DNA from 2 places in the Bradyrhizobium sp. LA6.8 genome. Region 1 is predicted to be linked to the other one. Evidence: predicted binding sites of a transcription regulator. Region 1 holds the regulator's gene; the other holds the start of a gene.

Region 1 (3,408 bases):
AAGATCTCGAAGTCCGAGATGGACGACCGCGTCGAGAAGGCGCTGCGCGGCGGCGCGCTGTGGAACGAGGTCAAGGACAAGCTCAACGCCTCCGGCCTGTCGCTCTCCGGCGGCCAGCAGCAGCGCCTCTGCATCGCCCGCACGGTCGCGGTGCGGCCCGAGGTGATCTTGTTCGACGAACCCTGCTCGGCGCTCGACCCGATCTCGACCGCCAAGGTCGAGGAGCTGATCCAGGAGCTGTCCGAGAACTACACGATCGCGATCGTCACCCACAACATGCAGCAGGCGGCGCGCGTCTCCGACAAGACCGCTTTCATGTATCTCGGCGAGCTGATCGAGTTCGACGACACCAGCAAGATCTTCACGTCGCCGACCGACCGGCGCACGCAGGATTACATCACCGGCCGGTTCGGCTGAGGAGACGGAACATGGGTTCTGAACATACCGCAAAGGCCTTCGACACCGACCTCCAGGAGCTCACGCGCCTGGTCGCCGAGATGGGCGGCATCGCCGAGCGCATGATCGTCGATTCCGTCGACGCGCTGATCCGCCGCGACGTCGCGCTCGGCCAGCGCGTCGTGACCATCGACGCCGAGCTCGACGCGCTCCAGAAGAAGATCGAGGAGCGCGCCGTTCTCACCATTGCGCGCCGCCAGCCGATGGCGGTGGATCTGCGCGAGATCGTCGGCGCCATGCGCGTCGCGACCGATCTCGAGCGGATCGGCGACCTCGCCAAGAACATGGGCAAGCGCGTCGCGGCGCTGGAGACGGATTTCCATCCGCTCAAGCTGTTCCGCGGCCTGGAGCACATGACCGACCTCGTGCAGCAGCAGGTCAAGTCGGTGCTGGACGCCTATGCCGCGCACGATCTGCCGGCGGCAATGGCGGTGTGGAAGGGCGACGAGGAAGTCGACGCCATCTGCACCTCGCTGTTCCGCGAGCTCCTCACCTACATGATGGAGGATCCGCGCAACATCTCGTTCTGCATCCATCTGATGTTCTGCGCCAAGAACATCGAGCGCATCGGTGACCACGCCACCAACATCGCCGAGACCGTGTTCTACATGATCGAGGGCCAGGCGATCACTGACAAGCGGCCGAAGGGCGACATGACGACCTTCGCCACGACGGTCCCGAACACTTAAGGAGCGACGAACACCATGGGCGCACGCATTATGGTGGTTGAGGACGAGGAAGCTCTCACCGAGCTTCTCCGCTACAACCTCGAAGGCGACGGCTATGACGTCGAGACGGTGATGCGCGGCGACGATGCCGACACCCGCCTCAAGGAGCACATCCCCGATTTGATCGTGCTCGACTGGATGCTGCCGGGCCTCTCCGGCATCGAGCTGTGCCGGCGGCTGCGCACCCGGCCCGAGACCAAGCAGCTCCCGATCATCATGCTCACCGCGCGCGGCGAGGAGAGCGAGCGGGTGCGGGGCCTTGCGACCGGCGCCGACGACTACATCGTCAAGCCGTTCTCGGTGCCGGAGCTGCTGGCACGCGTGAAGGGCCTGCTCAGGCGCGCCAGCCCGGAGCGGCTCGCCACCGTGCTCGCCTATGGCGACATCGAGCTTGACCGCGACAAGCGTCGCGTGGCGCGTTCGGGCCGGCCGATCGATCTCGGCCCGACCGAATATCGCCTGCTGGAGTTCTTCCTGGAGCATCCCGGCCGCGTGTTCTCGCGCGAGCAGCTGCTCGACAGCGTCTGGGGCCGTGACATCTACATCGACGAGCGCACCGTCGACGTCCATATCGGCCGCCTGCGCAAGCTGCTCAATCTCGGCCGCGAGCAGGACCCGATCCGCACCGTCCGCGGCGCGGGCTACGCACTGGACGATCGCTTTGCGAAGGCGGAGCAGGCGTAAGCTCGGTGAGCTGCGGCCACAGTCTCGGTGTCGTCCCGGACAAGCGTAAGCGCGGGTCCGGGACACCCACCGCGAGTGATTATTGTGCCAAAAGGTAACTCCGAGTCCCCGTAGCCACATCTTGCGGTGGTTAAGGGTCCCGGATCTGCGCGCGTTTGAGGCGCGCTTGTCCGGAACGACATCGGATTTGTTGAGCCGCCATCGTGTGACGGCTCCTTTCCGAGCTCAGAACGACCTCAGCGCGGACCCGGCTTCACCGGCGCGCGCCGGCGATCGGCCGCGGGCTGATACGCCACGCGCGAGTGCTGAGCGCAGTAGGGCAGGCCGGAGAGCGCCTTGCCGCCGCAGAAGAAGAAATCCGGGCTCGAGGGATCGCCGACCGGCCAGTGGCAGGTGGCCTCGTTCAGCTCCAGCAGCGACAGCCGCTGGCTCATCGGCACGACGTTGTCGTAGGTGACCGGTTCGGCCTCGACCTCGACTTCGAAGGCCTGCGCCAGCGCGGTGTTGCCGCGCGCGATCGGGCGTGTCACCCGCATCATGTGCTGGGCGGGGCGCGCCTTGCGCGGCCGCGGCGCTGCCGACGAAGGGCTCTTGGCGCGGCCCGACAGGCCGAGCCGGTGCACTTTGCCGATCACGGCATTGCGGGTCACATTGCCGAGTTCAGCGGCGATCTGGCTGGCCGAAAGTCCGGCCTCCCAGAGCTTTTTCAGCTGCTCGACGCGATCATCCGACCAGGTCAAAACGGTCATTGCACCCTTTCCTTCGCCGGCGCCTGCCATCCTGGCGGCCGCACGGCGAATGCCTAAGCTTCGAAAAACCCGTGCCGCCAGAATCCCTTAAGGCTCGCCGGGCGCACCAGATGCGCCCGAACGCTTACGCCGGTACATGAGGACTTAGAGGATCAGAACTGCTGCACGAGATGTCGTATCTGACAAGCCAAACGCTACAATATGGCGTGACTCACGCGCAAGAGTCCGCCGACTCGCTTCCACATGTTCCGTGGCGGAAATACGCAAAATCGCCACCGCAAGACTACGGATTCTGCGTTTCGCGAGGCTTTCCGGGCGGCATTGACACCGGTTTCACCAGGCATAAGATAGTCTCGCGTGCCGCCCTTAAAAGGCGGCACGTTTCGTTTTCCGGGCCGGTCAATGGTGCGTTGCGCAATGCACGCTCACACCGTCCGCAACATTCAAGTGATCGTCATGACTAACAGCGCAGCGCCGCATTTGCTCCCCGTTTTCGCCAGGTCCGACCTCGGTTTCGAGCGCGGCGAAGGCTGCTGGCTGATTGCGACCAATGGCGACCGCTATCTCGATTTCACCTCGGGCGTGGCGGTGAATGCGCTCGGCCATGCTCATCCTGCGTTGGTCAAGGCGTTGCAGGAGCAGGCCACCAAACTCTGGCACATGTCGAACCTGTTCCAGAGCCCGGACGGCGAGAAGCTTGCCGCGCGTCTGTGCAATGAAAGCTTCGCGGACTTCGTGTTCTTCTGCAATTCCGGCGCCGAAGCGCTGGAAGGTGTGATCAAGCTGGTCCG
Region 2 (3,408 bases), on a different contig from region 1:
ACCATCTGGCACTCGGTGAGCTCGATGGAGCCGAGCGGCACGGCGAAGCCGACGTCTTCCGCGAAAAATTCGACATCGACCTCGCCGAAGCGGATCTCGCCGACGAAGGGATGGTTGCGGCCGTAACCGCGCTGGGTGGAATAACCCATCGCCAGCAGAAAGCCTTCGTCACCGCGCGCGAGGTTTTGCAGGCGCAGGTCGCGATCGGCCGGGAAGTTCAACGGTTCGCGCGTAAGATCGCCGACGCTGGCGCCGTCTTCGGCCCGCGGCGAGGATTCGATCAGCCCGTCGCGGCCCAGAATATCGGTCACACGCGGCGTGGGCGCCGTCGACGCTTCGGCCGTCGCCGGCACTTCAGGCACAAAGCCCTGGCCAAGCGAAGGATCGAGCAGGCGGTGCGTGTAGTCGAAGGTCGGCCCGAGGATCTGGCCGCCGGGAATGTCCTTGAAGGTCGCCGACACCCGCCGCTGCACCCGCATCGCGCCGGTGTCGACCGGCTCGCTGGCGCCGAAGCGCGGCAGGGTGGCGCGGAAGGCGCGGACCAGGAAGATCGCCTCGATTAGATCCCCGCGCGCCTGCTTGATGGCGAGCGCCGCGAGCTCGCGGTCATAGAGCGACCCTTCGCTCATGACGCGGTCCACGGCGAGGCCAAGCTGCTCCGAGATCTGATCCAGCGTGACCTCGGAAACGCTCTGGTCGCCACGCCGCGCATTGGCGAGCAGGCGATGGGCGTTCTCGATGGCGCGCTCGCCGCCTTTGACTGCGACATACATGCGACTAGCTTCCCTTGTTCACGACACGCGTGGTGCGCGGGATCGCAACCACGGCATCATCGGCGACCAGCACCAAATCAATGCCGCGCGGAAACAGCGCCTCGTTGAACTGCAGCCGTTCGAACAGGTCGAAAGGCCTGATCGAGGCCTGAAGCGTCGCGACACCGTCGATGCCGGGGCCACGCAGTTCGAAACTGCGCCCCGAATTCAGGCTCTCGACCTGAAGGATCACCGTGGTCGAACGATCCGGATACTCATTCGTGCCCAGCGCGAAGCGCTCGAGCGACGGCAGCGCTGCGCCGTCGCTGATCAGCGCGAAACTCGCGATCGAAGAGTCCTGCACCACCGGCGCGCCGGTGTGGAACTTGAGCCATTTCACCACGTCCGACCTCTCCGCCATCCGGGCATCGAGCCAGAGCGGCGTGTCGTGATCGAACAGCGTCAGCGCGATCGCGGCAGTGCCGCGCATCGTTGGCTCGGGCGCTCCCGCCATCGGCACGATGCGCTGGACCGAGCCCGGCCGCGCCATCGCGTCCATGACGGAACGAAAGGTCGATTGCGCCGACAACACCTTGTCGACGAAACCCGGCGGTAGTTCCGCAATCGTGGTCATGGCCTCACCCCTCACCGCGCACCATGGTGTAGAAATCAACCTTCGTCGCGGCGGTCTCGGCGGCCGCCTGCTTGCGCTGGATCATAAGCTGCTCGCGCAACGGCGCGATAACGTCACGCTCCACCGCCTCGCCGAAATCACTGGACTGCGCCAGTGCGTCGCACAGCGCGATCAGCCGCGCCTTTTCGCCATCGCGCCCCAGCGTGTAGCCGAAGCCGACCTCGCCGCTCGCGAGCCGGACCGCTGCGCGAGACACCGTGGCTTCACCGAGATTGAACGGCGCGCCGTCGCCGCCGACCCGGCCGCGCAGCATGACGAGACCGTTTTCCGGCGCGCGTAGCTCCTGATGCGCCGGCAGGGCGAGAGCGCGGAGGCGAGCGGCGATCTCGCCCGCCTCCGCGTGCGCCAGCACGGCCATCGCGGCCTTGCGCTGGACTTGCTGGTTGTTGTGCTGGGTCACCAAATCCACCGAGCTTTTGACAGAACTTGCCGAATCCAAGTTGTCTATGATAATAGACAACTTGATACGGAAGCGCCATGACTGTTTCGTGACAAACGTGTGATTTCTGAAGTAGGCTTCTCGGCGACATGAGCATGCAGGACACAGCCTCTTCGGGCGTCGCGCTGTGGCGCCTCGTTGCCGACGGCATCGAGCGCGGCATCGCCGACGGCCGCTTTGCGGCCGGCGACAAGCTGCCGGGCGAGATGGAGATCGCCGAGACCTATCGTGTGAACCGCCACACCGTGCGGCGCGCGCTGGCCGCGCTTGCCGAGCGCGGCATCGTGCGCGCCGAACGTGGCAGCGGAACCTATGTCGAGGCACAGCGCCTCGCTTATCCCTTACGCTCGCGCACCCGCTTCTCCGAGATCGTCGGCGCCGATGGCCGCGAACCGCATGGCCGGCTGATCGAGGCGTCCGACGACGTCGCGACCCGCGAACTCGCGCGCGAACTGGGATTGAAGGCCGGCGCGCCGCTGGTGCGGATCGAGGCGATCCGCCTCGCCGACCGCACGCCGATCTGCGTCTCCACCACCTGGCTGTCAGCGGAATTGTTTCCGGGCGCGGGCGAGGTGTTCGCCGCGACGCGCTCGATGACGAAACTGCTCGAGCACTACGGCGTCCGCGACTACAGTCGCGGCGCGACCCGGATCACCGCCGGCATCGTGGACGCAACCGATGCCGCGCGGCTCGATCTGCCGCTGGGACGGCCGATCCTCGTGGTCGACGCCACCGACCACGATCTCGCCGGCAAGCCGCTGGTGACCAAGCACTCGCGCTTTGCGGCGGAGCGGGTGGAGTTTCTGGTGGAGAACGGGTGAGGCTGCTCTTCTTCACCCTCTCCCCTTGCGGGAGAGGGTGGCTCGCCGCGTAGCGGCGAGACGGGTGAGGGGTATGTCTCTGCAAACACCGATCTGAGTTTGAGGAGGCAGACCCCTCATCCGGCGCTTCGCGCCACCTTCTCCCACAAGGGGACAAGGACGAAAGCTACGCCACCGCCCTGCGCCCAATAATCGCAAACCGCAGCTTGCTCGAGATGAAATCGATCGCGGCGACGGCGACCAAAATCATCAGGATCAGGAACGACACCCGCTGCCATTCCAGCACGCGGATCTGCTCGGCGAGCTGGAGGCCGATGCCGCCGGCGCCGACGATGCCGATGATCGTTGCCGAGCGCGTGTTGGATTCGATGAAATAGAGCACTTGGCCGGCGATCACGGGCAGCACCTGCGGCAGCAGGCCGAAGCGGATTTCGTGCAAAGCACTGCCGCCGGAGGCGCGGACGCCTTCGACCTGCTTCTGGTCGGCGCCTTCGATCGCCTCCGAGAACAGTTTTCCGAACGCACCGAAATCCGACACGGCAATCGCCAGCACACCGGCGAACGGGCCGAGGCCGACGACATTGATCCAGACCAGCGCCCAGATCAGGGTGTCCACGCCGCGGATCGAATCCAGGAAGCGGCGAACCGGAAAACGCAGGATCTGCGAGGGTATGACGTTGCGAGCGGCCAGCAGGCTGACCG

Evidence for each region. The regulator PhoB, encoded in region 1, activates phosphate uptake and scavenging genes when phosphate is short. The targets are predictions, from matches to a motif close to TGTCATNNANCTGTCAT.
Region 2: the regulator PhoB is predicted to act here: its motif matches at 1,924-1,940, upstream of phnF (phosphonate metabolism transcriptional regulator PhnF).

What each region holds. Positions count from the first base shown of each region.
Region 1 is NZ_JBEPQQ010000016.1:50,282-53,689, reverse strand. Features, by position in the region: gene pstB (phosphate ABC transporter ATP-binding protein PstB) at 1-417, shown strand, start outside; gene phoU (phosphate signaling complex protein PhoU) at 429-1,145, shown strand; gene phoB (phosphate regulon transcriptional regulator PhoB) at 1,161-1,868, shown strand; gene ABIA90_RS43585 (GcrA family cell cycle regulator) at 2,105-2,617, opposite strand; gene ABIA90_RS43580 (aspartate aminotransferase family protein) at 3,074-3,408, shown strand, end outside.
Region 2 is NZ_JBEPQQ010000011.1:114,043-117,450, reverse strand. Features, by position in the region: gene ABIA90_RS38230 (carbon-phosphorus lyase complex subunit) at 1-773, opposite strand, end outside; gene phnH (phosphonate C-P lyase system protein PhnH) at 778-1,386, opposite strand; gene phnG (phosphonate C-P lyase system protein PhnG) at 1,391-1,855, opposite strand; gene phnF (phosphonate metabolism transcriptional regulator PhnF) at 1,975-2,706, shown strand; gene phnE (phosphonate ABC transporter, permease protein PhnE) at 2,873-3,408, opposite strand, start outside.